Linked DNA regions of Sinorhizobium meliloti. The protein of the gene in region 1 interacts with the protein of each later gene in a pairwise test. Links are inferred from orthologs where the notes say so. Each region holds a gene or a part of one and is shown on either strand. Other genes may lie near its edges.

The links.
Region 2: the proteins of ptsN (region 1) and JOH52_RS32460 interact in binary tests that used the Escherichia coli proteins (3 or more experiments, as listed by UniProt). The link is inferred for Sinorhizobium meliloti from one-to-one orthologs.
Region 3: the proteins of ptsN (region 1) and trkA interact in binary tests that used the Escherichia coli proteins (3 or more experiments, as listed by UniProt). The link is inferred for Sinorhizobium meliloti from one-to-one orthologs.

The regions. Positions count from the first base shown.
Region 1 is NZ_JAGIOS010000001.1:933,364-943,408, forward strand. What follows is about bases 3,261-6,119. They hold ptsN (PTS IIA-like nitrogen regulatory protein PtsN), read left to right. Parts: upstream 3,261-4,387; coding sequence 4,388-4,852; downstream 4,853-6,119. Other genes in these bases: rpoN (RNA polymerase factor sigma-54), read left to right, coding at 3,261-3,362; hpf (ribosome hibernation-promoting factor, HPF/YfiA family), read left to right, coding at 3,641-4,213; grpE (nucleotide exchange factor GrpE), read right to left, coding at 5,192-5,818; hrcA (heat-inducible transcriptional repressor HrcA), read right to left, coding at 5,977-6,119. Outside these bases: LPS export ABC transporter periplasmic protein LptC, read left to right, coding at 1-224; JOH52_RS04465 (LptA/OstA family protein), read left to right, coding at 256-816; lptB (LPS export ABC transporter ATP-binding protein), read left to right, coding at 836-1,642; more of rpoN, read left to right, coding at 1,818-3,260; more of hrcA, read right to left, coding at 6,120-7,056; rph (ribonuclease PH), read left to right, coding at 7,314-8,033; JOH52_RS04505 (VOC family protein), read left to right, coding at 8,270-8,683; rdgB (RdgB/HAM1 family non-canonical purine NTP pyrophosphatase), read left to right, coding at 8,714-9,358; radical SAM family heme chaperone HemW, read left to right, coding at 9,370-10,045. UniProt on the Escherichia coli protein: Seems to have a role in regulating nitrogen assimilation.
Region 2 is NZ_JAGIOS010000003.1:1,230,745-1,241,172, reverse strand. What follows is about bases 3,908-7,149. They hold JOH52_RS32460 (sensor histidine kinase), read right to left. Parts: upstream 6,799-7,149; coding sequence 4,108-6,798; downstream 3,908-4,107. Other genes in these bases: kdpC (potassium-transporting ATPase subunit KdpC), read right to left, coding at 6,817-7,149; JOH52_RS32465 (response regulator), read right to left, coding at 3,908-4,111. Outside these bases: JOH52_RS32475 (ATP-dependent helicase), read left to right, coding at 372-2,441; JOH52_RS32470 (potassium channel family protein), read left to right, coding at 2,755-3,195; more of JOH52_RS32465, read right to left, coding at 3,419-3,907; more of kdpC, read right to left, coding at 7,150-7,386; potassium-transporting ATPase subunit KdpB, read right to left, coding at 7,389-9,431; potassium-transporting ATPase subunit KdpA, read right to left, coding at 9,443-10,428. UniProt on the Escherichia coli protein: Member of the two-component regulatory system KdpD/KdpE involved in the regulation of the kdp operon. KdpD may function as a membrane-associated protein kinase that phosphorylates KdpE in response to environmental signals.
Region 3 is NZ_JAGIOS010000001.1:3,608,232-3,618,386, forward strand. Bases 3,227-6,195 are described here. They hold trkA (Trk system potassium transporter TrkA), read right to left. Parts: upstream 5,415-6,195; coding sequence 4,038-5,414; downstream 3,227-4,037. Other genes in these bases: JOH52_RS17520 (D-amino-acid transaminase), read right to left, coding at 3,227-4,026; ntrX (two-component system response regulator NtrX), read right to left, coding at 5,469-6,195. Outside these bases: JOH52_RS17505 (IS481-like element ISRm20 family transposase), read left to right, coding at 1-1,102; GTPase HflX, read right to left, coding at 1,416-2,813; RNA chaperone Hfq, read right to left, coding at 2,820-3,062; more of JOH52_RS17520, read right to left, coding at 3,163-3,226; more of ntrX, read right to left, coding at 6,196-6,833; two-component system sensor histidine kinase NtrY, read right to left, coding at 6,823-9,138; ntrC (nitrogen regulation protein NR(I)), read right to left, coding at 9,318-10,155. UniProt on the Escherichia coli protein: Part of the constitutive potassium transport systems TrkG and TrkH. May regulate the transport activity of TrkG and TrkH systems. Binds to NAD(+) and NADH.

The DNA.
Region 1 (10,045 bases):
TCACGATTTCCATGAATAATGGGGTCAATGCCGACTTCCAGTCTGCCTATCTGGATATCAATGCCGGCGAAATGGAGACGAAACACCCGATTGCCATCAGCATGAAGGGCGGATCGATCATTGCGCAGAAGCTGCGAATGACAGATAAGGGACGTGTCGTAACATTCGAAGGCATGGTAAGGGTCAATATCGAACCCAGCGCCATTCGCAAAAACGCCAAATAACAGGACCCCAAGAACAGGATCCCCTGCAGCCATGTCGGTCAAACCTGCCGCTCTCTTTAGGATTTCAGCCGCTCTGGCCGTGGCCGGGCTCGGCGCTTCGCTGATTGCTTCCGCCGCCCTCGCGCAGGCAACCTCCAGTCGCATGCAGGGCCTTCAGCTTTCGAACGACCAGCCGATCCAGATCGAGAGCGACAAGCTGGAGATCAAGGATCCGGAGAGCAAGGCAATCTTCACCGGCAATGTGAAGGTCGTCCAGGGCACGACGACGCTGCAGGCCGGCAACATGACCGTCTTCTACAAGGCGGGCGGCGGCTCGGTCACCAGCGGCAACGCCGATATCGATCGGATCGAGGTCAGCAACAAGGTGTTCCTCAGCTCCGGTGCGCAGCAGGCGACGGGCGAAAGCGGCATCGTCAACCTGACCAACCAGACCATCGTGCTCAAGGGCAAGAAGGTCGTGCTGTCGGAAGGCAAGAATGTCTTCGTGGGCTGCCAGTTGAACGTCCAGATGGACACCGGCGAAGCGCAGCTCGACGCCTGCGGCGGCCGCGTACAGATCCAACTCGATCCGCAGTCCCGCAAGACGAACTGACATAGACCCGCTCGTGCAGATTCCTTTCCTCCACAAACGCAAACGGGGCAAAAAGCCGTCGGCGGCAGCGGCAGCTGCCCGCGCGGTCGACAAGGCGCGCTACGACGGCACGCTGATTGCCCGGGGCCTGACGAAGTCCTACCGCTCGCGCCGCGTCGTCAACGGTGTCTCGCTCGTCGTGCGCCGTGGTGAGGCTGTCGGCCTGCTTGGCCCGAACGGCGCAGGCAAGACGACCTGTTTCTATATGATCACCGGCCTGGTGCCGGTGGACGAGGGCTCGATCGAGATCAACGGCAACGACGTCACGACGATGCCCATGTATCGCCGGGCGCGCCTGGGCGTCGGCTACCTGCCGCAGGAGGCCTCGATCTTTCGCGGGCTGACGGTCGAGGATAACATCCGCGCGGTTCTGGAGGTTCACGACGAGAACGTCGACCGCCGCGAGAGCAAGCTCAACGATCTGCTTGGTGAATTTTCGATCACCCACCTGCGCAAATCGCCGGCCATTGCACTTTCGGGCGGCGAACGTCGGCGCCTCGAAATCGCCCGTGCGCTTGCGACCGACCCGACCTTCATGCTGCTCGACGAACCCTTTGCGGGCGTCGACCCGATCTCCGTCGCAGATATCCAGGCGCTTGTGCGCCACCTCACTTCGCGCGGCATCGGCGTCCTCATCACCGACCACAATGTGCGCGAGACGCTGGGGCTGATCGATCGGGCCTATATCATCCATGCCGGCGAAGTGCTGACGCATGGCCGCGCCAACGACATCGTCACCAATCCGGACGTGCGCAGGCTCTATCTCGGCGACAATTTCAGCCTCTGATGCCTGCCGGCGACGTGCATTCCGGCAGAACGGACGACCGCCGGCTGAATCGGCACCTCCGCCGCCGTCCACGCTTGACCAAATTCCAGTAATAAGCAATTTTTGGGCCAACTAAGAAGATGGGCCCGTCCAAGCGGACACGGCTCGGAGAACTCGACGGGAGTTTCACACCAGCATGGCCTTGTCCGCCAGCCTTCATCTGAGACAGTCGCAGTCGCTGGTCATGACGCCGCAGCTGATGCAGTCGATCCAGCTGCTTCAGATGAACCATCTGGAGCTCAGCCATTTCATCGCGCAGGAAGTCGAGAAGAACCCGCTGCTGGAGGTCCAGCCGGCCGATGAGCCAACGATATCGGATCGCGAGGATGCCGGTCCGCATCCGGCGGAGACCGGCGGCGAAACCGACGAGGCGGCAGGTCAGAGCGACCTTTACGACAGCGCCATGTCGAGATCCGGCGAGAGGCTCAGCGAAGGCCTTGACGCCGACTTCGCCAACGTCTTCCCCGACGATACGGCGCCGCAGCGGGCGGATGCGCCCGAGCTTCTCGGCCAATGGAAATCCATGCCGGGTGCCGGCGACGCAGAGGGATACGATCTCGACGATTTCGTTGGCGGCCGCAAGACGTTGAGGGAGACGCTCGCCGAGCAGCTGCCCTTCGCACTCAGCGCTGTCTCCGATCGGCTGATCGCCCGGTATTTCATCGACCAGCTCGATGATGCCGGCTACCTGCACGCCGACCTCGCCGAGACCGCGGAGACGCTGGGCGCGGCAGGCGAGGACGTGGCGCGCGTGCTGCACATGCTTCAGCAGTTCGATCCGCCGGGCGTCTTCGCGCGCACGCTTGGCGAATGTCTTGCCATTCAGCTGCGCGCCCGCAATCGTCTCGACCCGGCGATGGAAGCGCTCGTGGCCAATCTCGAGCTCCTGGCACGGCGCGATTTCGCAAGCCTCAAGAAGATCTGCGGCGTCGACGAGGAAGACCTGATCGATATGCTCGCCGAGATCCGCAAGCTCGATCCGAAACCGGGCACCAGCTTCGAAACCGGTGTGTTCGAGGCCATCATTCCCGACGTCGTCGTGCGCGCCGCACCCGATGGCGGCTGGCTTGTTGAGCTCAATCCGGATGCCCTGCCCCGGGTTCTCGTCAACCACGACTATTTCACAGAAATATCGCGCTCCAGCCGGAAGAACAGCGGCGAACAGGCCTTTCTCAACGAGTGCCTGCAGAATGCCAACTGGCTGACGCGCAGCCTCGATCAGCGCGCCAGGACGATCATGAAGGTGGCGAGCGAAATCGTCCGGCAGCAGGACGCCTTCCTCATCCACGGCGTCGGCCACCTGCGCCCGCTGAACCTCAGGATCGTCGCGGACGCGATCAAGATGCACGAGTCGACGGTGAGCCGGGTCACCTCCAACAAATACATGCTGACCCCGCGCGGGCTCTTCGAATTGAAATATTTCTTCACGGTCTCGATCGGCTCGGCGGAAAACGGCGATGCACATTCGGCCGAGTCCGTGCGCCATCGCATCCGCACGATGATCAATCAGGAAAGCGCCGATGCCGTGCTCTCGGACGACGACATCGTCGACGTCCTCAAGCAGGCCGGCGTCGATATCGCCAGACGCACCGTCGCAAAATATCGCGAGGCGATGAGCATCCCCTCCTCCGTCCAGCGCCGCCGCGAGAAGCGGGCGCTGGCCAAGGCCGCGGGATTCTGAGCGCTGCCGGCAGGCCGCAAGCGCGTAAGCCGGGTTGCGCTTTGGGCTCTGGCCGGCGGAACCGCCGGGGCCTGATGAACGTTTAATTCCACGACGCGCAATTGACTCTCCGCGGTACAGCGGATATGAGGCCGCCGCGCTTGCCTGAGATAGAACTCCGCGAGGCAGCGCGCGCTCACGATTTCGGTCGTTCAGGACTCCGGTCGCTGAAGTGCTTGGATGACGGGAGCGCTTGGAATAGACTGGGCACGCAATTCACGAACAAGAGAGGAAACTCCATGAGTGTGCGTGTATCCGGTAAACATATGGAAATCGGCGATTCGTTTCGCGTCCGCATCGGCGAGCAGATCGAGCAGGCCGTAACCAAATATTTCGACGGAGGATATTCGAGCCAGGTCACTGTGGAAAAGTCAGGGTCGCGATTCAGCGCCGACTGCAAGCTTCATCTCGATACGGGCGTGGTATTGCAGGCAAACGGCCAGGCGAACGAACCACAGTCAGCCTTCGACGCGGCTTCGGAGCGCATCGAGAAGCGGCTCCGGCGCTACAAACGCAAGCTCAAGGACCATCACAACGGCAACGGGCAGAATTCCACCGAGGTGGCCTATCGAGTGATGGACTCGGTGCCCTTCGAGGACGAGGAAGTTCCCGACGATTATGCACCGACGATCGTTGCCGAAACTACGAAACAGTTGAGAACAATGTCCGTCGCCAACGCCGTTATGGCCTTGGACATGACGGATGAACCGGTGCTGATGTTCCGCAGCCCCGGCAAGGATGACCTGAACATCGTCTATCGGCGCAACGATGGGAATATTGGCTGGATCGACGCCGCCAATATCAAGGCATGAGTGGGGATGGGGGAAGCCAGCCGGACTGGCGTCCCCCGTCTTTCCGATCAGCGGGACGGCGGAAAGGCTCGACTTTTCTGTGCATTCGAACCGCCAAGACAAAGATGGGTAGAGCCATCACGGCGCATTTGTGATGAGATTGCCAGGCTCTAACCGGCGAACGAGGATAAAAGAATGGCATTGGCAGGCTTGCTGCATCAAAATGCGATCATCCCGGCCATGAGGGCCAACTCGAAGAAGCAACTCCTTCAGGAATTGGCGGCAAAAGCATCGAAGCTCACCGGTCTGCCGGAGCGGGAGATTTTCGACGTCATCCTGCAGCGAGAACGACTCGGCTCGACCGGTGTGGGCAACGGCATCGCCATCCCGCACGGCAAGCTTAGCAATCTTCCGTCGATCGTCGGCATCTTTGCGCGGCTCGATGCGCCGGTCGATTTCGAGGCCTTGGACGACCAGCCGGTCGACCTCGTCTTTCTGCTGCTTGCACCGGAAGGTGCCGGCGCCGACCACCTGAAGGCGCTCTCGCGCATCGCGCGCGTGCTGCGCGACCATGACATGGTGTCGCGTATCCGAGCGAGCGACTCGGCAAGCGCGATCTACACGCTGCTTAGCGACGACACGACCTCGCACGCTGCCTGAATATCTTCTGCCTGCCGCCTACCGGAGCCGGTTGGAAGAGCATGCGGCAATTCGAACAACGCCGAAGGGCCGTGCACCTTGCAGAGTGCGCGGCCCTTCGCAAATCGCATTCATGCGCCGTCAGATCACGATGTTTTTAGGTCGGGTCGACCTACTGCATGTTTCCTTTAATCGTATCCGATTAAAGGACAAAAACATTGCAGCAGATCAAAGTGTTACAGCGACCTTTGCGCGTCTGATAAGACGCGCGGCGCTGTAAAAACATGAACGTGATCGATTCCAAGAAGTTGAGACGCGGGATGCGGGCGGAAAACCGCACACACCTTTCCTCATCCCGCTCTAAGCAGCAGGCGTCTCGCTTTCAGAGGTGGCTGCTTTCGGGCCGCCCTTGGCAACGCCGACCATCGCCGGGCGCAGGACGCGCTCGCCGATCGTGTATCCTGCCTGGACCACCTGGACGACCGTGTTGTTCGGAACCTCGGTGTTCGGGACCTCGAACATGGCCTGGTGGAAATTCGGATCGAACTTCTGGCCGGTGGGGTCCAGCTGCTTCACGCCGTGACGCTCGAGCGCCGCAAGCATCGACCGCTCGGTCATTTCCACGCCCTCGATGAGTGCTTTCAGGCCGGCATCGCCCGCCTCCCTGGCGTCGGCCGGAATCGCATCCAGCGCGCGGCGCAGGTTGTCGGAGACCGCCAGCATGTCGCGCGCGAAGCCCGCGACGGAATAGGACTTCGCGTCCTTCACATCACGTTCGGTGCGCCGGCGCAGATTGTCCATCTCCGCAGCAAGGCGAAGATATTTGTCGCGCAGTTCCGCACTCTCGGCCCTGGCAAGCTCAAGCGGATCCGGCGCGGTCGTGGAAGCATCCGCCTCCGGCTTTTCCGCAGCTTGCGGCTCAGCGGCTGTTTCGAATTCTTCAGGCGCCGCGGCCTCGGGTCCGTTCTTGTTCGTTTCGTCGGTCATGACGTTCTCCGAATTTCTGTCTTTTGCTGTGTTCGGCATCATCAAACCAGCGGAAGTCGCTTTGCTTGAACGTACTGTTGCCTGGATTTGAAGCCCGATATCGATGTTTGGGCCCGAAAAATCAAGGGTCGATTGCTTCATCGATCAAAAGGATTCGCTCAGCGCGACAGCCGCGACATGAGCTGGGCGGTGTAATCGACCATGGGAACGATGCGGGAATAGTTGAGCCGGGTCGGCCCGATGACACCGACCGCGCCGACGATGCGGTCGTCGCTGTCGCGGTAGGGAGCGACGATCAGCGAGGAACCGGAAAGCGAAAACAGCTTGTTTTCGGAACCGATGAAGATGCGCACGCCCGGGCCGCTCTCGGCGAGGTTGAGGATCTCGATCAGGCTGTCCTTCTTTTCGAGGTCATCGAAGAGCATACGCAGCCGCTCGATGTCGTCCGTCCCTTCCAATCCTTCGAGCAGATTGGCGCGGCCCCTGACGATCAGCCGCGCCGGCTGGCCGTCGCCCTCGCTTCCGGACCAGATCGCTAGCCCACGCTCGACCAGGTCCTGCGAGAGCGCGTCGAGCTCGCCGCGCACCGTCTCCTTGACCTTTTCCAGTTGCGTCCGCAATTCGGGAATCGTCTGACCGGCAAGGTGAGCGTTGACGAAGTTCGCCGCTTCGGTGAGCTGGGCGCTGGTGATCCCGGCGGGCAGCTCGATGATGCGGTTCTCCACCTGATCGTGCTCGCCGACGAGCACCGCCAGCGCCTTGGTCGGCGCCAGCCGGATAAACTCGACATGCTTGAGGACGGGATCGCTCTTGGTGGTGATTACGAGACCTGCGCCGCGCGACATGCCGGACAGCATCTGGCTCGCCTCGGTAAGAAGGTTTTCGACCGACCTGTCCCGATTTCCCGGGTGAACCTGCCTTTCGATCGAGGCGCGTTCCTCCGGCGAGAGATTGCCCACCTGCATGAAGGCGTCCACGAAGAAGCGCAGGCCCAGCTGCGTCGGAAGCCGGCCGGCGCTGACATGGGGGGAATAGATCAGGCCCAGATCCTCGAGGTCGCTCATCACGTTGCGAACCGAGGCCGGCGACAGCGACACCGGCAACAGCCGCGAGAGATTGCGCGAGCCCAGCGGCTCCCCGCTTTCCAGATAGCTCTCGACAATGCGGCGGAAGATCTCGCCGGAGCGCTCGTCCAGCGCCGATGCGATCCCCTTCGTTCCAGGGTTGCGCAGTACCATGTCACTCCGTGATCAGTATTCTGTGTCCGGAAAGAATATAGTGATCCGCGCGGGGAATGGCAAAAGGGAAAAATCACTGCGAAGCTTCGACATCAAGCGGTTCCCTTTGCCTACGCCATGATCTAGAAGGCTCACGAAAGCGCCGCGCGTCTTCAGACGCGCAAAGGCCGCTGGAGCACTTTGAATTCTGCATGTTCTTGTCCTTGAACCGAACAGGACCCAAGGAAGCATGCAGTCGGGATCGACAGGAGTTGACGATGCGGCCATCCGGTAGAAAAACCGACCAAATGCGCAAGGTCTCGTTCGAGCGCAGTTTCTCCAAGCATGCGGAAGGATCCTGCCTGGTACGCTTCGGCGACACGCATGTTCTGTGCACCGCGAGCCTGGAGGAAAAAGTTCCGGCTTGGCTGCGCAACGGCGGCAAAGGCTGGATCACCGCGGAATATGGCATGCTGCCGCGGGCGACCGGCGAGCGCATGAGGCGCGAGGCGGCGACCGGCAAGCAGAGCGGCCGCACGCAGGAGATCCAGAGGCTGATCGGGCGGTCGCTCAGAGCCGTCGTCGATCTTCCGGCGCTCGGCGAACGTCAGATCTCGATCGACTGCGACGTGATTCAGGCCGACGGCGGCACGCGCACCGCGTCGATCACCGGCGCCTGGATCGCCCTCCACGACTGTTTGAAGTGGATGGAGGCGCGCAACATGGTCAAGCTGGAGAAGGTCTTGAAAGATCATGTGGCCGCCATTTCCTGCGGCATCTTCGCCAATCAGCCGGTTATCGACCTCGATTATCTGGAAGACTCGGCTGCGGAGACGGATGCCAATTTCGTGATGACGGGCAGCGGCGGCCTGGTCGAGATCCAGGGAACGGCGGAAGGCAAGCCCTTCAGCGAAGAAGAATTCGCAAGCCTGATGCTGCTCGCCAAGAACGGCATTGCCGAACTCGTCGAAATGCAGAAGCAGGCGATAGCAGGCTAGATCACGATGTTTTTAGGTCGGGTCGACCTAAAACATGAACGTGATCGGAACCAAGAAGTTGAGAAGCGGGATGCGGGCGGAAAAGCGCGCGCACTTTTCCTCATCCCGCTCTAGACCGCTCTCTGCTTCACTGAAGCAGTGAGATGATCTAACGCTTCGACAATACGCACTTCCGGACGGAACACCGTCACGGCTTTTCCGGAAGTGCTCTGGATCACTTGAGAGGAACAGGTCCGGTGCCGACATTCGAAGGCATTCTGGAGACCGCGCTTTACGCGGACGATCTCGACGAGGCCGAGGCCTTCTACGGAACGGTCCTCGGCCTTGAAAGGATCACCCGCGCCGGCAGCCGCCATGTCTTCTTCCGTTGCGGCGATGGCGTGCTCCTGATCTTCAACCCCGCGGAGACGGTGAAGCCGCCTGCACCGGGCGCACTTCCCGTGCCTCCGCACGGGACGAAGGGCAACGGGCACATGTGCTTCCGGGTCGCCGCCGAGGCGCTCGACGGCTGGAAGGCGAAACTGGAGGCGGCCGGGGTCGAGATCGAGGCGGATATCCGCTGGCCGAACGGCGCCCGCTCCTTCTATTTCCGCGATCCGGCCGGCAACAGCCTGGAATGCGCGGAAGCGGGCCTCTGGGCCAAGGATTGATTTCGGCAGTATCTGAACGGAACGGAATAGATGCGCAGACTGATCGACAAGACGCTCGTCGTCGCGAGCCATAATGCCGGCAAGATCCGTGAGATCCGCGATCTCATCGGGCCGCTCGGCTTCGAAGCGAAATCGGCAGCCGATCTCAATTTCGTCGAGCCGGATGAGACCGGCACGACCTTCGAGGAGAACGCGACCATCAAGGCGCTCGCCTCGGCCAAGGCCTCGGGACTGCCGGCGCTTTCGGACGATTCCGGCCTTGCCGTCGACGCGCTCGGCGGCGCCCCCGGGGTCTACACGGCCAACTGGGCCGAACGTGAGGACGGCAGCCGCGACTTCCAGATGGCCATGGAGAAGGTCGAAGAGGCGCTCCGCGCCAAGGGTGCGGTGAAGCCCGAAAGCCGTACCGCACGCTTCGTGTCCGTTCTCTGCCTTGCCTGGCCGGACGGGCATGTCGAGCTCTTTCGCGGCGAGGTCGAGGGTTATGTCGTCTGGCCGCCGCGCGGCACCAGCGGCTTCGGCTACGATCCGGTCTTCCAACCGAAGGGCTACGACACCACATTCGGCGAAATGAGTGCGGAGGAGAAGCATGGCTGGAAGCCGGGCGATTCCGAGGCCCTGTCGCACCGCGCCCGCGCATTCAAGCTGTTCGCCGAAACCTGTCTCGGCGCCTGAGTAGGAAGACAATGCAGATAGCCCCGCTTTCAGCGATCGGTGACGGCATGGACCCCGGTTTCGGGGTCTATGTGCACTGGCCCTTCTGCGCGGCGAAATGCCCCTATTGCGACTTCAATAGCCATGTGCGCCATCAGCCGGTGGATCAGCCTCGCTTCGTCGCCGCATTCCTGAAGGAAATGGCCGCGGTGCGCGCGCTTTCCGGTCCGAGAACCGTCACCAGCATTTTCATGGGCGGGGGTACCCCGTCTCTGATGGACCCTCGGACGGTGGAGGCGATCCTCGACGGCATTGCCCGGCAGTGGCACGTGCCTGATGGCATCGAGATCACCATGGAGGCGAACCCGTCCAGCGTCGAGGCGACGCGCTTCCGCGGCTATCGGGCGGCCGGCGTCAACCGCGTCTCGCTCGGCGTACAGGCTCTCAACGACCGTGACCTCAAATTTCTCGGACGGCTGCACGATGTCGAGAATGCGCTGAAGGCGATACGGCTCGCGCGCGAGATCTTTCCGCGCATGTCCTTCGACCTTATCTATGCGCGGCCGAACCAGACGGTCGAGGAATGGGAGCGGGAGCTGAAGGAGGCGGTTTCCTACGCCGTCGATCATCTGTCGCTCTACCAGCTTACCATCGAGGAAGGGACGCCCTTCTACGGCCTGCACAAGGCAGGGAAACTCGTCGTTCCGG
Region 2 (10,428 bases), on another replicon or contig:
GGTCGCGCAGACTGGTGAAGTAATCCGCGTGGGCAGGGACGGTCCGTGCCGACGAGGCTCCGGCGCCTGCGCAGTACGAGGCGTTCCTGGTCTCGATGTATCAATTCCCGGATATACTCACTGCTAGTCCCACAGTCTCGTCCGGCGACTTGCTCATCTGCGAGGCTCTTTAGCTGGTCCGGCAGGGAAATGTTTATCGTGCCCATGCGACAAGACCATAGGGTTTGGCAGGAATTGGCAAGAACTCGCGAGCACAACGCGGCAAATGCGCATGCGAACGCCCCACTTTCCAACGGCCGCTCGGGCTTGTATGTTCCCCCTCCGTTCTTAAGGCCGCGGCCGGACATCAAAGAGCTTATCGAGGTACGTGAATGGCGACGGCGACCCATCTGGAGAAACTGAACGAGAGACAGCGCTGCGCAGTCGAATATGGCATCGGAGCAGAAGAAGGCGCCCAAGCAGGCCCGCTGTTGATCATCGCAGGAGCGGGCTCCGGGAAGACCAACACCTTGGCCCATCGCGTTGCTCACCTGATCGTCAACGGGGCCGACCCCCGCCGCATTCTCCTGATGACCTTCTCGCGGAGGGCCGCGGCTGAGATGTCGCGCCGCGTCGAGCGTATCTGCGCACAGGTGCTCGGCCGCAGTTCCGGAATGATGACGGACGCCCTTTCATGGGCGGGGACCTTTCACGGTATCGGCGCACGGTTGCTGAGAATCTATGCCGAACAGATCGGACTGAATGCGGAGTTCACCATTCACGACCGCGAGGATAGCGCCGACTTGATCAACCTGATACGCCACGAACTCGGCTTCTCGAAGACGGAAAGTCGGTTTCCGACCAAGGGCACCTGTCTGGCGATCTATTCGCGGACAGTGAACGCGGAAATGCGACTGAATGAAGTGCTCCGCACTTGGTACCCGTGGGTAGCTGGCTGGGAACAACAGTTGCAGGAGCTGTTTGCCGGCTACGTCGAGGCCAAGCAGGCGCAGAACGTCCTCGACTACGATGACCTGCTTCTCTATTGGGCGCAGATGGTCAGCGATGCCTCCCTCGCCGACGATATCGGCAACCGGTTCGACTATGTCCTCGTCGATGAATATCAGGATACCAACAAGCTCCAATCTTCGGTGCTGCTGGCCCTGAAGCCCGACGGGCGCGGCTTGACGGTCGTTGGCGACGACGCGCAGTCGATCTACTCGTTCCGCGCGGCGACGGTCCGCAACATTCTCGACTTTCCGAAGCAATTCGCGCCGGCGGCCGAGATCGTCACGCTCGACCGCAACTACCGTTCGACCCAGCCGATCCTCGCAGCCGCCAACGGGGTTATCGACCTGGCGCGGGAACGCTTCACCAAGAACCTCTGGACGGACCGCGAGTCGGCTGAACGTCCCAAGCTGCTGACGGTGAAGGACGAGGCCGATCAGGCGAACTGCATCGTCGAGCAGGTGCTTGCCAATCGTGAATCCGGGATGCTCCTGAAACAGCAGGCCGTCCTGTTCCGCACCTCGAGCCACAGCGGCCCCCTTGAGGTGGAACTGACCCGCCGCAACATCCCCTTCGTAAAGTTCGGAGGCCTGAAGTTCCTCGACAGCGCCCACGTGAAGGACATGCTGGCCGTGCTGCGCTTTGCACAGAACCCACGTGACCGCGTCGCGGGCTTCCGGCTCCTGCAGATGCTGCCGGGAGTCGGCCCGCAGACCGCGGGCAAGATCCTGGACACGATTGCGGCCGATCCCGAGCCGTTGATGGCGCTTGGCGAAGTCCCAGCTCCGCCGAGGAGCGGCACGGACTGGATGTCCTTGGTCGAGTTGCTGCAGGCCCTGCGCAAACCCGGTTCCGCATGGCCGACGGAAATAGAGATGGCACGGATGTGGTACGAGCCGCATCTCGAGCGAATACACGAGGATGCCGAAACGCGCCGGGCCGACCTCGTGCAACTCGAGCAGATCGCCGCAGGCTATCCGAGCCGCGAGCGCTTCCTCACGGAGTTGACGCTCGATCCGCCGGACGCGACGAGCGACCAGGCTGGCGTGCCTTTACTCGACGAAGACTATCTTATCCTGTCGACCATCCATTCGGCCAAGGGGCAGGAATGGCGCTCCGTCTTCATGCTCAACGTGGTCGACGGTTGCATTCCGTCAGACCTGGCGACAGGCACCAGCCACGAACTGGAGGAGGAGCGGCGACTTCTCTATGTCGGTATGACACGCGCCAAGGACCAACTGACGCTGATGGTGCCGCAACGCTTCTTCACCGGCGGTCAGCACGCGCAGGGTGACCGCCATGTCTACGCAAGCCGCACACGCTTCATCCCCGCGACATTGCTTCAGTTCTTCGAGAGTGCAAACTGGTCAGTCGCCAGCCCCAATGTTTCCGAGCGTAGCGCAAAGCAGATCCGCATCGATGTCGCAGCCCGGATGCGCACCATGTGGCGGTAGAGTTCAGCAATGCGTGGTTGGTCACCGCAGTGGCTGTCCTCTGACGGCGCTTCGAAGGGGGTGCCCGTTAGAGCTAAGGGGAAATGCTCAGCGGACCGCGCTGACTTCCCGGGAAGCATTATCCTTTACACCCGCTATTGCCTACACCGTCAGCCTCGGCAACGGCAACACACAGGGATGGGCCCGATAGACCGAAACTCCCAATCCGCAATATGTCCTGCTATGGTGGCTGTACCAGCGTCGTCGAGTCGAGTTGGTGCGTTTGAAGGTAGGCGCCGATCATACTGCGGCAAGCACAGGGCGAGGTTGATAAGTGCCAGGGATTGTGTTGGTCTGTCTGCTTTCCGCCGCACTCATCATCGTAACGAGCGCCACTCATTTTGAAATCATGACCGGCGTAGCGATCCTGCGTCGACGCAAAGTGCTTTCAAAACGAGCTGAAATGGTCGTTTTCCTCGGGTCAGCCTTTGTGGCTCACCTCTTCGGCGTAGGCCTTTACGCTCTGGCTTTTGCCTGGATGCATTATCATCCTGAGTTCGGTTCTCTTGCGGGGCTGGCAGGCTCAAACGCCACAGACTTCTTCTATTTCTCGCTGACCTGTTACAGCACGATGGGATTTGGCGATGTCTACGCGACAGGTGACATGCGAATTCTCGCCGGCCTGGAGGGGCTGAATGGGCTCGTTCTGATTGCCTGGTCGGCGTCTTTTACCTTCATCGCCGTCGAGCGCATCTGGCGCGACGACCCGAAGTAACAGACCAGAGCCCAACGAATGAGAGGCTGCACATGAACGCCTCAGACGTCCCGTAGATTTGTTGGAGTGCGACGAGAGCCAAATCCACGGTTCTCCGCGCGGCAGTGCCCCGCCCTGTTTTGCCGCAATTGGGAAACCGCTGCTCATTTTTTGGAATTGCTCTGGGCTGCAGAGAATTTACGCGTTTCCGGGAATTGGCGATGTGGTCGGCTGCACGAGCTCCTCAATCCTCGTCGCCGACGAAGCGGTAACCGACGCCGGGTTCGGTGCGGACGATCTTCGGATTGCCGGGATCGCGTTCGATCTTGCCACGCAGCTGACCGATGAAAACTCTCAGGTAATGCAGGTCCTCCCCGTGGGCGAGGCCCCAGACGGAGGTAAGCAGCGTCCTGTGGGTAACCACGCGACCCGCGTGATGTGCGAGCATAACGAGAAGGTCGTATTCCTTTGGCGTCAGCCGGAGCGCCGCGCCGTCGCGCGTCACGACGCGTTTGACCATGTCGATCGAAAGGCCGTCCGCTGACAGCTGCGCCTGGCCTCCTGCCATCTGGATGCGATGGCGCAGCGCCGCGCGGATACGCGCCGTCAGTTCGCCGATCCCGAAGGGTTTCTCGATGTAGTCGTCGGCGCCGAGGTCGAGGGCAGCGATCTTCTCGCTTTCACGGTCACGCGCCGAAAGGATGATGATCGGGACTTGGGACCAGGCGCGGATATTGGCCACCACATCCTTGCCGTCCATGTCGGGAAGGCCGAGATCCAGGATCACGACGTCCGGCGCCGCCGTCACAGCCGCCTTGAGTGCTTGCGCGCCGTTTGCCGCCTCTGTCACCTCGTAGCCGGCGGCTGCGAGCGCCGGGCGCAAGAAGCGCTGGATCTGCGGCTCGTCGTCCACGACGAGGATACGCTCGGCGGTCATCCGCGCTCCTTCTCCGTGATACCGGTTTCAGCCACCGGGAACCGCATGGAAATGCGCGTGCCGCGGCGCTTCATCGCCGGGCTCTCCGCCTTTATCCGCCCGTCCATCGCCTCGACGAAGCCCTTGCTGATGGAAAGGCCAAGCCCGGTGCCGAGCGAACGGCCGTCCGGCTTTCCCTTGCGGAAGAATTTGTCGAACACATGGTCGAGGTCGGCCGGGGCGATGCCTTTACCGAGGTCGGTCACCGAGAGCACGATCTCATCTTCTTCCCGCCGCCCATAGACGCTGACCGGCTCGTCACCCCCAAACCTATCGGCGTTGTCGAGCAGGTTGAAGATCACTTGACCAAGCAACACGCTATCGCCGCGGATCAACGGCAAGTCCGGAGCGATGCTCGTTTCGAAGACGCGGCCGGGGAAGTACTTCCGCGCACGCTCCACAGCCGAATGGACCACATCGGCGACATCGACCCAATCGCGCTTGGCGTTTACCGTTCCGGCTTCGATGCGGGTCATGTCGAGCAGGTTGGCAACGAAGCGGGTGAGTCTGCCGCTCTCCTCCTCGATCGACTTGAGCAGATCGTCCCGGCTCTCCTCCGACATCCGCTCGCCGAGTTGCCGCAAACTTGTCACAGCTCCGGTGATCGTCGCGAGCGGTGTTCTGAGGTCGTGGGATATGGACGAAAGCAGCGCCGCGAGGAACTTCTCGCCCTCGAGCTGCGCAGCCTGGTCGAGGATCTCGCGCGAGAGACGTGCTCTGTCGACGGCGATCGCGGTCTGGTCCAGGATCGCGGCAAGCGCTCGCTCCTCGTTTATTTCCAGCGGCTTGTCTTCCTGGAGGAAACCAAAGACGCCGACGACTCCATGCGGGCTCATCAGCGGCCTGAACTGGAAGGGACTGTTCGGCAGCGTGCCGGTACCGTTGCCGGCAGCCTCCTTCTTCTCGAAAGCCCAGCGCCCCGCCATCGTGTCGGTAAGGCCGAGCTCCGTATCCGGCGGCCAGGCCGCCATCAAGCGGACATCTCCGTCTTCCGGCAACAGCAGCGCCGCGTTGCGCCGAAGGGTCGCGTGGATTTGCGTGACGGCCGCCCATAGCACGTCCTCGGCATTTGCCGTACCGGACAGCTTGCGGGAAAAATCGTAAAGCGCCTGCGTCGCGGCGGCCCGCCGCCTCGCTGTCTTCGCCTGCTCGCGAATGCGGGAGGCGAGCCCCCCGGCAAGCATCGCCGCCGCGAGGAACACGAAGAGGGCAAAGACTTCGTGCGGTTCGGCAACCGTAAAAGTGCCGACCGGTTCGATGAAGCAGAAATTATAGGCGAGAACCGAAATGAGTGCGGCAGCGATCGCAGCGACATAGCCCGCGTAAGTCGCCGAGACGAGCACAGCCAGAAGAAAGAGAAGCGAGATATTCTGCAGGACGACGAATTGTTCGATCAGCAGGCCAAGTGCTGTCGCGGCTACAGCCGTACCGGCCGCGATGGCAACCCCCCGCCCCCACCCATCCGGAAGCGCGCTGCTGCGTCTGGCCGCCGGTTTTACGGCGGGTGCACTCCCGTCAGTGACGAGGTGGATGGCGATACCGGCCGCCCGCGCGGCAAGTGCGTCCGGCAAGGAGCGGCGGAAGAGGCGTAGCGGGAAATAGTGGCGGCGCGTGCCGATGACGATTTGCGTTGCATGTTCCCGCCTTGCGAGCTTCAGAATTTCTTCCACGAAGTCGTTGCCGATGATACGGCGCGTCTCGGCGCCCAATTGCTCGGCGAGCCGGAAAGTCTCGTCGAGCTGTCGCATCGCACCGCTGCTCTCCGCCTCCGCACGCTCGACGGAAACCACGAGCCAGTCGGCATTCAGGCCCGAAGCGAGCCGGCTTGCCGTCCTCACCACCTTCTCGGATAGAGGGTCGGGACCGATGCAGACGAGAAGCCGTTCGGCGGCGCCCCAGGGACCCTCGATCGCGTTCTGCCTGAGATAGTCGACCATCTGGTCGTCGACCCGGTCGGCCGTCCGGCGAAGCGCGAGTTCGCGCAGCGCTGTCAGATTGCCCAGGCGGAAGAAGCGATCGGCGGCGCGCTTGGCGTTGTCGGGCAGATAGACCTTGCCCTCCTTCAACCGCTCGATCAGTTCGGCCGGCGGCAGGTCCACCAGCAGGACATCGTCAGCGCGATTGAGAACCGTATCGGGGACGCGCTCGCGCACCGGCACGCCGGCAATATGCGCAACCACGTCCGAGAGGCTTTCCAGGTGCTGGATGTTGAGTGCCGTCCACACGTCTATGCCGGCATCGACCAGCTCCTCTATATCCTGGTAGCGTTTGGGGTGGCGGCTTTCGCCGAAATTGGTATGGGCTAGCTCGTCGACCAGGATGACGCGCGGGCGCCGAGCCAACGCCGCGTCGAGGTCGAATTCGTGGAGCGTCCGTCCGTTGTGCAGCACCTGGCGACGCGGCAGGACTTCGAGCCCCTCGAGCAGGGCAGCGGTCTCGCCGCGTCCATGCGTTTCGACGAGCCCGATGACGATATCGCCGCCTTCTTCCTTGAGGCGCCGCGCACGCGTCAGCATCGCAAAGGTCTTGCCGACACCGGGTGCGGCACCAAGAAAGACGGTGAGTTTGCCTCTCTTGCCCTGTTCGGCGAGCGCCAGCAGGGCGTCCGGATCGGGGCGGCTCTTCAGGTCGCGGTCATTGTGGGGCATGCAACGTCTCGAGCTTGATCAGGTCCTCGGCGCGTCCAAGGCAAGGTTCAGTTCTAGCACATTGACGCGCGGCTCGCCTATGAGCCCGAACAGACGGCCCTGCGTTGCCCTGTCAACGAGCGCGTATACACCCGCTTCCGGAAGGCCGCGCGCTTTCGCCACCCGAGCGATCTGAGCCCGGGCGAATTCGGGCGAGATATGCGGGTCGAGACCCGATCCGGAAGCCATGCCGGCGTCGGCGGGGATCTCATCCCCCATGCCCGCGGCGCGAAGCCTCTCAATGTCGGCCCTGACACGCTCCTTCAGCTTGCCGGACGTCGTCCCGAGATTGGAACCGCTCGAAGCGCCGGCATTGTAGGGCTCGGGGCCGGTCGCCGAAGGACGCGGCCAGAAATATTTCTCCGAGGCGAAATTCTGGCCGATGAGGTGCGATCCGACGAGGACGCTGCCTTTGCGGACGAGGCTGCCATTCGCCTCTGCCGGCATCAACGCCTGCGCCACGCCGGTAATCAGAAGCGGGTAGCCGAGCCCGGTAATGAGGGTGAGTGCGAAGGTCAGGACGAGTGCGGGACGGAGTTGGTTGAGCATGATCACACCAGGTTGAGGTTCGAGACGGCAAGGTCGATCAGCTTGATCCCTGCGAAGGGCAGGACCAGGCCGCCGAGGCCGTAGACGAGGAGATTGCCGCGAAGCAGGGCTGCCGCGCCGACGGGACGGTACCTGACGCCCTTCAATGCCAGCGGAATGAGCGCCACGATGATCAGCGCGTTGAAGATGACGGCCGACAGGATAGCCGACTGCGGTGACGCCAGCCCCATTACGTTGAGCACGCCGAGCGCCGGATAGGTGGTGACGAAGAGCGCCGGGATGATGGCGAAGTATTTCGCCACGTCGTTGGCGATCGAGAAGGTCGTGAGAGACCCGCGCGTCATCAGCAATTGCTTGCCGATCTCGACGATCTCGATCAGCTTGGTCGGGCTCGAGTCGAGGTCCACCATGTTGGCCGCTTCGCGGGCGGCTTGCGTCCCGGTCTGCATGGCGACGCCCACATCCGCCTGGGCGAGCGCCGGCGCATCGTTGGTGCCGTCGCCGCACATGGCGATCAGCCGGCCGCCCTTCTGTTCCTTGCGGATATAGGCGAGCTTGTCTTCCGGCGTCGCTTCGGCGAGGAAATCGTCGACGCCGGCCTCCGAGGCGATTGCCGCGGCAGTGATCGGGTTGTCACCGGTCACCATTACCGTGCGGATCCCCATGGCGCGCAATTCGGAGAAGCGCTCCTTGATTCCGGGTTTCACGATGTCCTTCAGGTGGATCACGCCGAGCAGCCGGTTGCCGTCGGCGACGGCGAGCGGCGTGCCGCCGGTTCGGGCGACCCGGTCGACCGCCTGCCGGAATTCCTGGGGGGTATTGCTGTCGGACAGGCCGGCAAATCTCAGAACCGAGTCGACCGCGCCCTTGCGCAGCCGACGGCCGCCGTGATCGACGCCGGACAACCGGGTTTCAGCGGCAAAGGGCACGATCGCATCTATCCCGGCCTCGGACGCCCGGCGCCCGAACTCGCCGGTGGCGAGCGCCACGATGGAGCGGCCCTCCGGCGTCTCGTCGGCAAGGCTTGCGAGGAGCGCCGCATCGGCGAGCTCCTCCACGGTTACGCCCGGCACGGGCAGGAAATCGCTTGCCATGCGGTTGCCGAAGGTGATCGTCCCGGTCTTGTCGAGGAGCAGCGTGTCAACGTCCCCCGCAGCCTCGACGGCGCGGCCGGAGGTGGCGATCACGTTGAAGCGAACCAGCCGGTCCATGCCGGCGATGCCGATCGCCGAAAGCAATCCGCCGATGGTCGTCGGGATCAGCGTGACAAGCAGGGCGGAAAGCACGGTCACGGAAAGCACGGTCGCCGAATAGGCGGCAAGCCCCCAGAGCGTCACCACGGCAATCAGGAAGATCAGCGTCAATCCGGAAAGCAGGATCGACAGCGCGATCTCGTTCGGCGTCTTCTGCCGCTGCGCCCCCTCGATGAGCGCGATCATGCGATCGACGAAGGTCGAACCCGGGGCGGTTGTGATGCGGACTTTGATCCAATCCGAAAGCACCTCGGTACCGCCGGTGACGGCGGAGCGATCGCCGCCCGCCTCGCGGATCACCGGGGCCGATTCGCCTGTTATCGCGCTCTCGTTGACCGAGGCGATCCCTTCGACGACCTCGCCGTCGCCCGGGATCAATTCGCCGGCCTCTAAGAGGACGAGATCCCCGACCTTCAGCATGGTGGCGGGGGTTTCCTTGGTCTCCCGACCCTCGGGGGCGACAAGCTTGCGGGCGCTGAGCTCCGATTTGGTACGGCGGAGGAAGTCGGCCTGCGCCTTGCCGCGCCCCTCGGCAACGGCTTCGGCGAAGGTGGCGAAGAGAACGGTAAACCATAGCCAGGCGGCGATCTGGCCCGAGAAGAGCAGGCTGCCGCCGTCGGTTGCCACATCGAGAACGAAGAAGAGGGTCACCAACGCCGCCACGGCTTCGGTGACGAAGATCACCGGATTGCGCACGAGCTGGCGCGGATCAAGCTTGACGAAAGCGGCTCTCGCTGCCGGGAAGAGTATCTTCGGGTCGAAGAGGTTCGGGGTCTTGGGTTTGTTTGACATGCCTGGTTCCTTCAGAAGGTCTGGCCGGAGAGCATGGCGAAATGCTCGACGATCGGACCGAGCGCGAGCGCCGGCAAGAACTGCAGCCCGCCGAGAATGAGGATGATACCGATCAGGAGACCGACGAAGAGGGGCGTATCGGTCGGGAACGTACCCTTGGATGCCGAGGCGCGCGTCTTGGCGGCGATCGAGCCGGCGATGGCAAGCACCGGCACGGCATAAGCGAAGCGGCCGAGCAGCATCGCAAAGCCAAGTGTCGTATTGTACCAGAGCGTGTTGCCCGAAAGCCCGCCGAAGGCAGAGCCGTTGTTGCCGGCGGCCGACGTATAGGCGTAGAGGATTTCCGAGAGCCCGTGCGGCCCGGGCGTACCGATGCTGGCGACGGCCGAGGGCGTGACGGCTGAAATGGCCGTGAAGCCGAGGATTGCAGCCGGCAGAATGAGCACGGCGAGCATCGCGTATTTCATCTCGCGCGCTTCGATCTTCTTGCCGAGCAGCTCAGGAGTGCGGCCGACCATAAGACCAGCGACGAAAACCGCGAGGATCGCGAAGACAATCATGCCGTAGAGGCCCGAGCCGACGCCGCCGGGCAGGACCTCGCCGAGCTGCATGAGGAACATCGGAACGAGACCGCCGAGGCCGGTGAACGAGCCGTGCATGCCGTTGACGCCGCCATCCGAAAGCCCGGTCGTAACCGTCGTGTAAAGCGCAGTCATCGCCTGGCCGAAGCGGACTTCCTTGCCTTCCATGTTGCCGAGAGCCGGGTCGAGACCGAGCTGCGACAGGACCGGATTTCCCCCCGCTTCGGCCCAATAGACGACCCCGACACCGATGATCAGAAATGCATAGGTGACGGCGATGAAGGCCCAGCCCTGCCGCCGGTTGCCGACGAGTTGCCCGAATGTGTAGAGCAGCGCCGCCGAAACCGACAGCATCGCGAAGATATTGAGATAATTGGAAAGCGCAGTCGGATTTTCGAACGGATGTGCGGCATTCA
Region 3 (10,155 bases), 2.7 Mb from region 1 along the record:
GAACCGGCGGGAATTGTGCCGGCGGTTCGGGATCAGCCCGGATATCGGTTATAAATGGCTGGCGCGGTGGGAAGCCGGCGACCGCGAGTTGGCGGATCGCTCACGGCGCCCGCATATAAGTCCGATGCGTTGCAACGAAGCGGTAGAGACCGAGGTGCTTGGGGTGCGCGATGCGCATCCGGCATGGGGGGCGCGCAAAATTGTGGGCTATCTGGAACGGCAGGGAACCCACCCGCCGGCGGTTTCGACCGTTCATGCCATCCTCAAGCGCCATGATCGGATCGTAGCACCGCCGGGCGGCGCGCCGGCGTTGCAGCGCTTCGAGAAGGAGGCGCCGAACCAGCTCTGGCAAATGGATTTCAAGGGCTGGGTGCAATTGGCCGACGCCACGCTCTGCCACCCGTTGACGGTGATCGATGACCATTCCCGCTTCGTGCCTTGTCTCATGGCCTGCGCCGATCAGCGAGGCGCGACCGTACGCGGCCATCTGGAGCGGACATTCCGGCGCTACGGGCTGCCGGACGCCATGTTCGTGGATAATGGCGCGCCATGGGGCGATCCGTCAGGCGAGGGCTGGACCGGCCTCGGCGTATGGCTTCTGAAGCTCGGCGTCGCCCTACTGCACAGTCGCCCCTACCATCCGCAGAGCCGTGGCAAGAATGAACGCTTCCATCGCACACTCAAGGCCGAGGTGTTCGCCTTTGACCGTTTCAGGGATCTTGCTGCCGTTCAGCGCGCCTTCGATGCCTGGCGCGAGCTTTACAATTTCGAGCGCCCGCATGGGGCACTCGATCATGACGTGCCGGCCAGCCGCTACCACCCCAGTCCGCGCGCCATGCCGGATCGCCTGCCCGAGCCCGTCTATGACGAGGGCGAGATCGTGCGCAAGGTTTCCGCCACCAAAGCCTATGTCAGCTTCAAAGGCCGGCTATGGAAAGTTCCCAAAGCTTTCTGCGGAGAACGCCTCGCCATCCGCCCGCTCGACCGCGACGGCCACTATGGCGCTTTCTTCGGTGCCCATCACATCGCAACAATCAACTTGACCAACAAGCAATCCGTCAGTGATGTATCCGAACAGGTGTCCGCCATGTCCCCGGGCTAAACAACGAGCACAGGGATGAGGGGAGAGAGGGTCCCGGTCCCTCGGAATACTTCTCATGGGCCGTGCGGAAGGAGATGGCGCGCAGTCCCCAAACGAGGTTGCGGGAGCGCCCGTGCATCCCCGCCTCCCTCATTCCTGTGCTCGTCACAGGAATCCAGCCAGACCAAGTCAGTGGGCTGGAAAGACTCTCCCGCGCCGCAGACGCAGCGCTGCTCTCATCCCTGTGACGAGCACAGGGATGAGGGTGGAGAGGGTGCGGTCCACTCTTATAACCTGTGCGGAAAGTCAGGAAATGGCGCAACACTCCTGGCTGCTACCAATCCTCTTCGACGGCCTTCGGGCCGTTGCCCAGCCGCCTCTCGAGCTCCGTGGCCTCTCCCTCCGTCAGACGCAGGTCAAGGCTCACGCGTCCATCCTCGAGGTCTTCGCGGCCATCGACGATCGCATGCTGGTAGACCCAAGGCAGCAACTGCAGCTGATCGAGACCCAGAACGACGGTGCACTCGGTCATGACGCCCGAAAGACGCCGGCCTATTTCAGTGAGAAGATCGTCGACACCTTCGCCGGTCATGGCCGAAACGGCGACCGTGTTGTCGGCGCTCGCGGCCTTCTTCACCAGCGCTTCGCGCACTTCCGGCTCGACCTTGTCGATCTTGTTCCAGACCTCGACAATGCGCTCGGCACCCTCCTTCTCGTCGATGCCGAGATCGGCCAGGATGCGCAGCACGTCGCTTGCCTGGGCCTGATTGTCCGGATCGGACAGGTCGCGCACATGCAGAACCAGGTCGGCCTCGAGTACCTCTTCCAGCGTCGCCCGGAAGGCGGCGACCAGATGCGTCGGCAGATCGGAAATGAAGCCGACGGTGTCGGAGAGGATGACCATACGCCCATGCGGCAGTTTCAGCCGCCTCAGCGTCGGATCCAGCGTCGCGAAGAGCATGTCTTCGGCGAGCACGCCGGCCCCGGTCATCCGGTTGAAGAGCGTCGATTTGCCCGCGTTCGTATAGCCTACGAGCGCGACGATCGGATGCGGCACCTTCTTGCGCTTCGACCGGTGAAGCTGGCGCGTGCGCCGCACCTGCTCCAACTCGCGCTCCAGCTTGACGATCCTGTCCTGCAGCAGCCGGCGGTCGGCCTCGATCTGCGTTTCGCCGGGCCCGCCCATGAAACCCGCGCCGCCACGCTGCCGTTCGAGGTGCGTCCAGCTGCGAACCAGGCGGCCCTTCTGATAATTGAGATGTGCGAGATCGACCTGCAGCGTGCCCTCCCTGGTGGAGGCACGCCGGCCGAAGATTTCCAGAATGAGGCCGGTGCGGTCGATGACCTTGGCGTTCCATTCCTTCTCGAGATTGCGCTGCTGGACAGGCGTCAGCGGGTGATCGACGATCACGAGCCCCGCATCCTTCTCGCTCAGGACGTGACCGATCTCCTCGATCTTGCCGGTGCCGAGCAGCGTGCCCGGTTTTGGCTGGGCGACGGAAACGATCATGCCGTGAACGACGTCCAGGTCGATGGCGAGCGCCAGGCCCGTCGCCTCCTCCAGCCGGCTTTCGTCCGAACGCGTAGCGGGCTGCGCAACGATGTCGGCAGAAGCCTTCCCGGTCTTTTTCAGGATCGGAACGACGACGACGGCACGCGAATCATCGCGGAGCCTCTCGAGCTCCGGAATGATCGACGACGATTTTGAATCACGCTTGGTAATGTTCCTCACATCCCGTCAGGAGGCAGCTTCCTCATTCTCGAACATCTGCAACGGCTGGCCCGGCATGATCGTCGAGATGGCGTGCTTGTAGACGAGCTGAGAATGACCGTCGCGGCGCAACAGCACACAGAAATTGTCAAACGATGTTACGACACCCGTCAGCTTGACGCCGTTGATGAGGAATATGGTCAAAGAAATCTTTTGCTTGCGGACCGTGTTGAGAAAGAGATCCTGCAAGTTTTGAGAACGTTCCGCCATCGCGCCGCTTCTTTCTTATTTGCCGGCGTTCTGGCGCCGGTGCATTTTGTTAATTTTTAAGGTGTCACGTACGATCCCGGCACCTCCGCAGGGTTTGGTATCAAATCACCGTCTTTTCCGCAATGTCGAAAAAGGCCTCGCGAATATTCTGTGCTATGCTTCCTGGATGACCGTTGCCGATCGTCTTTCCGTCGACGGAAACGACGGGAAAGCAGATGCTGGTAGCAGCGGTGATGAAGACCTCCCGCGCTGCGAGCATTTCTTCCACGGAGAAGGCCGTTTCCTCGATCGCAAGGCCCAGCGGCTTGGCCACGTCCATCAGGGTGGTGCGGGTCACGCCGCGCAGAATGCCACTTTCCGCCGGGCGGGTGCGTAACGTCCCTTCGCGGTCCACGATCCATACATTCGTCGCCGCCCCCTCTTTGACCATGCCGTCCACGTCGACGAAGATCGCCTCCTGCGCGCCCGCTTCCTTCGCCTGCTGACGGGCAAGCACATTCGGGAGAAGGCCGACGCTCTTGATATCGACGCGATCCCACCGGTTCTCCGGCACCGTTATCGCCGATATGCCCTCGGCATTCTTCCGGGCGATCGCCCCGGGATCCGTGCGTTTGGCGGTGACGACGATCGAAGGCGGCGTGTCCGCATCAGGGAAAACATGATCCCGCCGCGCGACGCCGCGGGTCACCTGCAGATAGAAGAGCCCGTTGCGGACCCTGTTTCGGCGCAGCACCTCCCGGATGACATGGATCAGCGCCGCACGACTCATCGGCCAGCCTATCCTGAGCTCGCCCAGGGATCGCCCTAGGCGATCGAGGTGTCGGGTCAGGTCGATGATGAAGCCGTGCCGCACCTCGCAGACCTCGTAGACGCCGTCGGCAAACTGGTAACCCCGGTCCTCGACGTGAATGGCGGCTTCGGCGTGCCGGACGTAAGTGCCGTTGACATAGGCGATTCTCGGCATGGCTGAGGCCCTCAGAAATATTGAATGCTGACGCGGAAGAGCTGTTCGACATCGCGGACGGTCTCGGCGGCCGCGAGGAGGACCACGCGGTCCTTCGCCTTGATCCGCGTGTTGCCGTCTGGGCGCACATAGGCCTTGTCGCGATAGAGCGCGCCGATGCGGATACCCTCCGGCAATTCGAGCTCGCGCAGCGCCTTGCCGACCAGCGGAGAGGTTTCGAGCGCCTCTGCCTCGATCACCTCCGCCATGCCGTTCTGCACCGCGTAGACCGACCGGATGCGGCCCTTTCGCACGTGCTGCAGCACACGCGAGATGGTGACGGCGCGCGGATTGATATAGGCGTCGACACCGGCGGCGCCGGCGAAGTCCTGATAGGCCGGTTCGTTGATCAGCACGAGGGTCGACTTCGCTCCAAGCCTCCTGGCAAGCATGCTCCCGAGGATGTTGATCTGGTCGTTATTCGTCAGCGCGACGACGAGATCCGCCTCCTGGACATCCGCTTGCGCCAGGATCCGCTGATCCATGGCCGAGCCGTGGAGGACCACCGTGCTGTTGAGCTTGTCGGCGACGAGCACGGCGCGATCCCGGTCGTTTTCGACGAGTTTCACCCGCATGCGCGGCTGCTGTTCCTCGATCGTTCGCGCGACGAAATAGCCGATATTGCCGGCGCCGAGGATGATGATCCGCCGCGCCTCCTGTTCTTCATGGCCGAAGAGCGCCAGCGTGCGGCGGGCATGGTCCCGGTCGCAGACCACATAGGCGAGATCGCCGGTCTTCAACTGGTCGGAGGAATGCGGAACGATCAGCTTACCGTCCCGGAAGATACCGGTCACGGTCGCGTGCAGATCGGGAAAGAGCTCGCTCAATTGCTGCAGCGGCGTGTCGACGACGGGGCAGTCTTCCATACATTCGATTGCAACCATCGCGATCCGATCGTCCGCGAAGCGCACCACGTCGGTGGCGCCGGGAAAGGATATGCGGCGAAGCACGAGCCGCCCTACCTCGATTTCCGGAGAGATCGTCACGTCGATCGGGACGTTCTCGCGCGAAAAGAGGTCGGAATATTCGGGCGCAAGATAGCTCTGCGCGCGGATGCGGGCGACCTTGGTCGGTACGTTGAAAATCGCATGGGCTACTTCGCAGGCGACGATGTTGACCTCATCGTACAGCGTTACCGCGATGAGCATGTCGGCCTGGTCGGCGCCCGCCTTCGCCAGTACATCCGGATGCGCCCCGTGGCCGACGTAACCGCGCACGTCCAGCGTCTCGGTTATGTAGGCAATCAGCGCGGCCGACGTGTCGATCACCGAAACGTCGTTATTCTCGCGCGACAGCCGCTCGGCGATGCCGTAACCGACCTGCCCTGCCCCGCATATGATCACCTTCATTGCTATTCCTTACGTCTGGGACGGATCTGCCGATGGCTCGTTATGGGTTTCTGATCACACGCCCAACGACTTCAGCTTGCGATGAAGGGCGGAGCGCTCCATTCCGACGAATTCGGCGGTGCGCGAGATATTGCCGCCGAAGCGATTGATCTGGGCGATCAGATAATCGCGTTCGAACATCTCGCGAGCCTCCCGCAGCGGCAGGGTCATGATGTGCTGATCGCCCTGCGCCGAGATCTTCGGCAGGGTGTCCCCAACCTCGTTCGGCAGCATGTCGGCGGTGATCGGCGTATCGGGACCGTCGCTGCGCGCGAGGATCATCAGGCGCTCGATGTTGTTGCGCAGTTGGCGGATATTGCCGGGCCAATCATGCGCCTGCAGTACGGCCAGCGCATCCTCGCCGATCTTGCGGGGACGGATGCCGGCCTGTTCGCTTACCTGTCGCATGAACATGTCGACCAGGAAAGGGATGTCCTCGCGCCGCTCCGCAAGAGCGGGAACGCGCACCGGAATGACGGCGAGCCGGTGATACAGGTCCTCGCGGAACAGGCCCTCGGTGATCATGTTCTCGAGATTGTAGGCGGTCGAGGAGATGATGCGGACATCGACCTTGACGCGCTTGGAGCCGCCGACCCGCTCGAACTGCTGGTCGACGAGGACGCGCAGGATCTTGTTCTGCGTTTCGCGCGGCATTTCGCCGACCTCGTCCAGGTAGAGGATGCCCCCGTGGGCCTCCTCGAGTGCACCCGTTCGACGCGGCTGCCCCGTCGTTCCTTCGGTACCGAAAAGCGCGATCTCCATTCTGTCGGGCGTGATCGCAGCCGCATTGAGAGCCACGAAAGGACCGTTGGCACGCGCGGACTTGCGATGGATCATCCGCGCGACGAGTTCCTTGCCGGAGCCGGACGGTCCCTGGATCATGATACGGCTGTTGGTGGGCGCCACTTTCTCGATCATCTGGCGCAGTTGCGACACGGCAACGGAGGTTCCGATCAGTTCCACCGGATCGCCCGACTTCCGTCTCAGCTCTGAGTTTTCCCGCTTGAGCTTGGAATTCTCGAGCGCCCGCTCGGCGATCAGGATCAGCCGGTCGGCCTTGAACGGCTTCTCGATGAAATCATAGGCTCCGCGCTTGATCGCGGAAACGGCGGTTTCGATGTTGCCGTGACCTGAGATCATCACCACCGGCAAATCGGGGTGCCGGTTCTTGATCTCGTCGAGCAGTGCCAGGCCGTCGAGCTTGCTTCCCTGCATCCAAATGTCCAGGAAGATCAGGCGCGGCACACGGTCGTTGATCGCCGCGAGAGCGCTCTCGCTGTCGAAAGCGGTCCGCGTTTCATGGCCCTCGTCCGAAAGGATTCCCGAGACGATCTCGCGAATATCCTCCTCGTCATCCACAACCAGAATATCAGCCGCCATTGGTATTACCCTTATCCTTCAAATTATCTTCGCCCCCGGTCTCGCCGGCGGGCGGCAGAACCACCCGGATCATCGCCCCGGCGCCACCGTCGAAGTCCGGCGGTGCGTCGTGCAGTTCCAGTTGCCCGCCGTGGTCCTCTATGATCTTCTTGACGATAGCGAGGCCGAGACCGGTGCCCTTATCCCGCATCGTCATGTACGGCTCCAGAATTCGGTGCCGGTTCTCGGTCGGAAGCCCCTTGCCGTTGTCGATGACGTCGACCACGAAGCGGCCGGTGGTATCATCGCGACGGGATCGGATGACGACTGTGGGCGCGCCTCGTGACGTTCCCGCGGGCACGGCTTCGATCGCCTCCACCGCGTTCTTGACGAGATTGCCGAATGCCTGACCCAGCATGCGGCCGTCGAACTGCCCCTCGAGCGGTTCGTCGCCGAAATCGCGGACGAAGTTGATGTGGCTGTTGCCCATCTCGCGCAGGAATACGGCGTCCTTCAGGATCGCCCGCAGGTCGGACTTCTCCTTCGTGGGCTTCGGCATCCGCGCGAAGGCGGAGAATTCGTCGACCATCCGGCCGATGTCCTCGACCTGGCGCACGATCGTTTCGGTGCACTGGTCGAAGACCGCACGGTCCTCCTGATCGATCTGCTTGCCGTAGCGGCGTTTCAGCCTCTCGGCCGAGAGCTGGATCGGCGTCAGCGGGTTCTTGATCTCGTGTGCGATGCGGCGAGCGACGTCCGCCCAGGCGGTGGAGCGCTGCGCGATTACCAGATCCGTGATGTCGTCGACGGTGATGACATAGGAGCCATGCGATTCGTCGCCCTCCTCTCGCGTCACCTGAACATTCATCGTGCGCTCGGTGCCGCCGCGCATGATATTGATCTGCTTGCGGTAATCGTTGCGGTAGCGGCTCTCGGCCTCGACCAGAACCGCTTCGATTTCCGGGGCCACGTCGCTGAGATTCGCTCCGATGAGCTCCGGCGCCGCCTTCTTGAGCATCCCTTCCGAAGACGGATTGAAGATGGTGATGCGGCGATCTCTGCCGACGCCGATGACTGCCGCCGTTACGCCGGAGAGCACTGCCTCGATGAAGCGGCGGCGTTGGTCGACCTCGTCCTTCGCCACCAGGATCTGATCCTGCTGGGTCCGAATTTCGCTCACCATCTTGTTGAACGTGCGCGACAGGTTGCCGACGTCGCCGTCGACGGCGCGCACGGGAACGACGACGTCGAGATTGCCGGAAGCGACGCTGTCGGCGGCGCCGATCAGCTGCCGGATCGGCCGGACGATGCGGTCGGCGACCGCAATGGCCGTCCAGATCGCCGCCAGCAGCACGATCAGGGCAAAACCGATGTAAAGGACGCCGAAGGCGATCTGCAGGGAGGTCCGCCCGGCCTCGAGCGTCTTGTATTCCGCAGTGTTCTCTTCCATCAGCCGCATCGATCGCATGACTTCCGGATCGACGTTTCGGACGGTGTAAAGATAGGTGCCCGGAATGTTTTCGAGCGGAATGACGGCTCCCACCAGATTGGTCACGCCCGGGGGGATAAGCGTCGGCTGACCGGCAATGGTGCTCTTCAGTGCGTCCTGCGGGATCGCCGGCAGCGGACGATCGGTCGAAATATTGGCCTGGAGTATGGCGCTGCCGTCAGCGCGCACGAGGAATGCGCCGAGCATGCCGCGCCCCCTCGCCTGCCGTGTCATCAGCTCGACGAAGCCGGTACGGTCGAGGCTATAGAGCTGGCGATTGCGCTCCAGGTCGTTGGCCATCGACACCGTCTGACCCTGAAGGTAGCTGGCATTCTCGAGGACGTAGGCCTGCGCGACGTTCAGGGAGGAACGGACGATCGCCTGCGTACGCAGCGAGAACCAGCGGTCGAGGCCGACATCGAGGGTGATGCTGGCGAAGATCGCGACGAGGATCGCCGGCGTGATCGCGACGATCGAGAAGAGCGCGACGATGCGCACATGCAGGCGCGCTGCGGCTCTTCCCTTGCTGCGCGCCCTGAGCAGTCTGAAGATCTCGCGAGCGATGAGATAGATCAGGCCCACGACGAAGAGGCCGTTGATGCCGGCACAGGCGATCACGATGTTTCTCTCGGGCCGGATCGGGGTCAGACCGAGGAGAACGAGCAGCGACAAGGTGGCGCAGATCAGGGCACCGGTGGCGAGCATAAGCCCCGGCAAGGCAAAGGAGGCTCGCCGATCCTGGGCAGCAGTGACTCCGTCCTCCGTGCCCAATGGCAAGGCCATTCCATCCACCATGAAAAGTGCTACCCCCAACCGGCGTACCGACGACACCGGCATACGCCTGCGTTCCGGACCGAGACATTGAACCTTAAAGCGCCGCGTCTCCTTTCGGATACGCAAAGCTCCCCGCCCGCACCCGTCTGATCGACCGGCTGCGACCGCGCGCCGGCGAATCGACGCTTATGCGAGGTTCAAGCAACGCATTGTGGCGAAAATGCAACGGTGTTGCATCTCAGTCAAGCGCTACGCGAGCTGCGGTACACCGAGACCCCGAGTTCGCGGATCTTCTTGCGCAGCGTATTGCGGTTGAGACCCAGGAGGTCGGCCGCCTTGATCTGGTTGCCGCGAGTCGCCGTCAGAGCCGCGAGGATCAGAGGATATTCCATTTCCGCAAGGACGCGATCGTAGAGGCCGGAGGGCGGTAAGGCATCGCCAAAGCTCGCGAAATACTGCCGCATGTTTTCCTCGACCGCCTGCGATATCGACAGCGAGCCCGAGCGCGCCGCGGCCTTCTCGATCGGGCTGTCCGGGATCTCCGAACGCAGTTCGTTCTCGATGATTTCGCGGGTAATGACATCCTGTGGATAAAGTGCCGTCAGACGGCGAACGAGGTTCTCGAGCTCGCGCACATTGCCCGGCCAGGGATGCGCCTTCATCAATTCGAGCGCCTCCTGATCGAAGCGCTTGACGTCGAGCCCTTCCTTTTCGGCCTGCTGGACGAAATGGCGGACAAGGTCCGGGATGTCTTCGGCGCGGTCTCTCAGGGGCGGCAGACGCAGGGGCACGACATTCAGGCGATAGTAGAGGTCTTCGCGGAAAAGGCCCTGATTGATCGATTGTTTCAGGTCCTTGTTGGTGGCAGCGACGATGCGGACATCCGAGCGGATCGGCGTGCGTCCGCCGACGGTCGTATACTCGCCCTGCTGCAGCACGCGCAGGAGACGCGTCTGCGCATCCATCGGCATGTCGCCGATTTCGTCGAGGAAGAGCGTCCCCCCTTCGGCCTGCTCGAAGCGCCCGGTGGAGCGCGTCTGGGCGCCGGTAAAAGCCCCCTTCTCATGACCGAACAGTTCC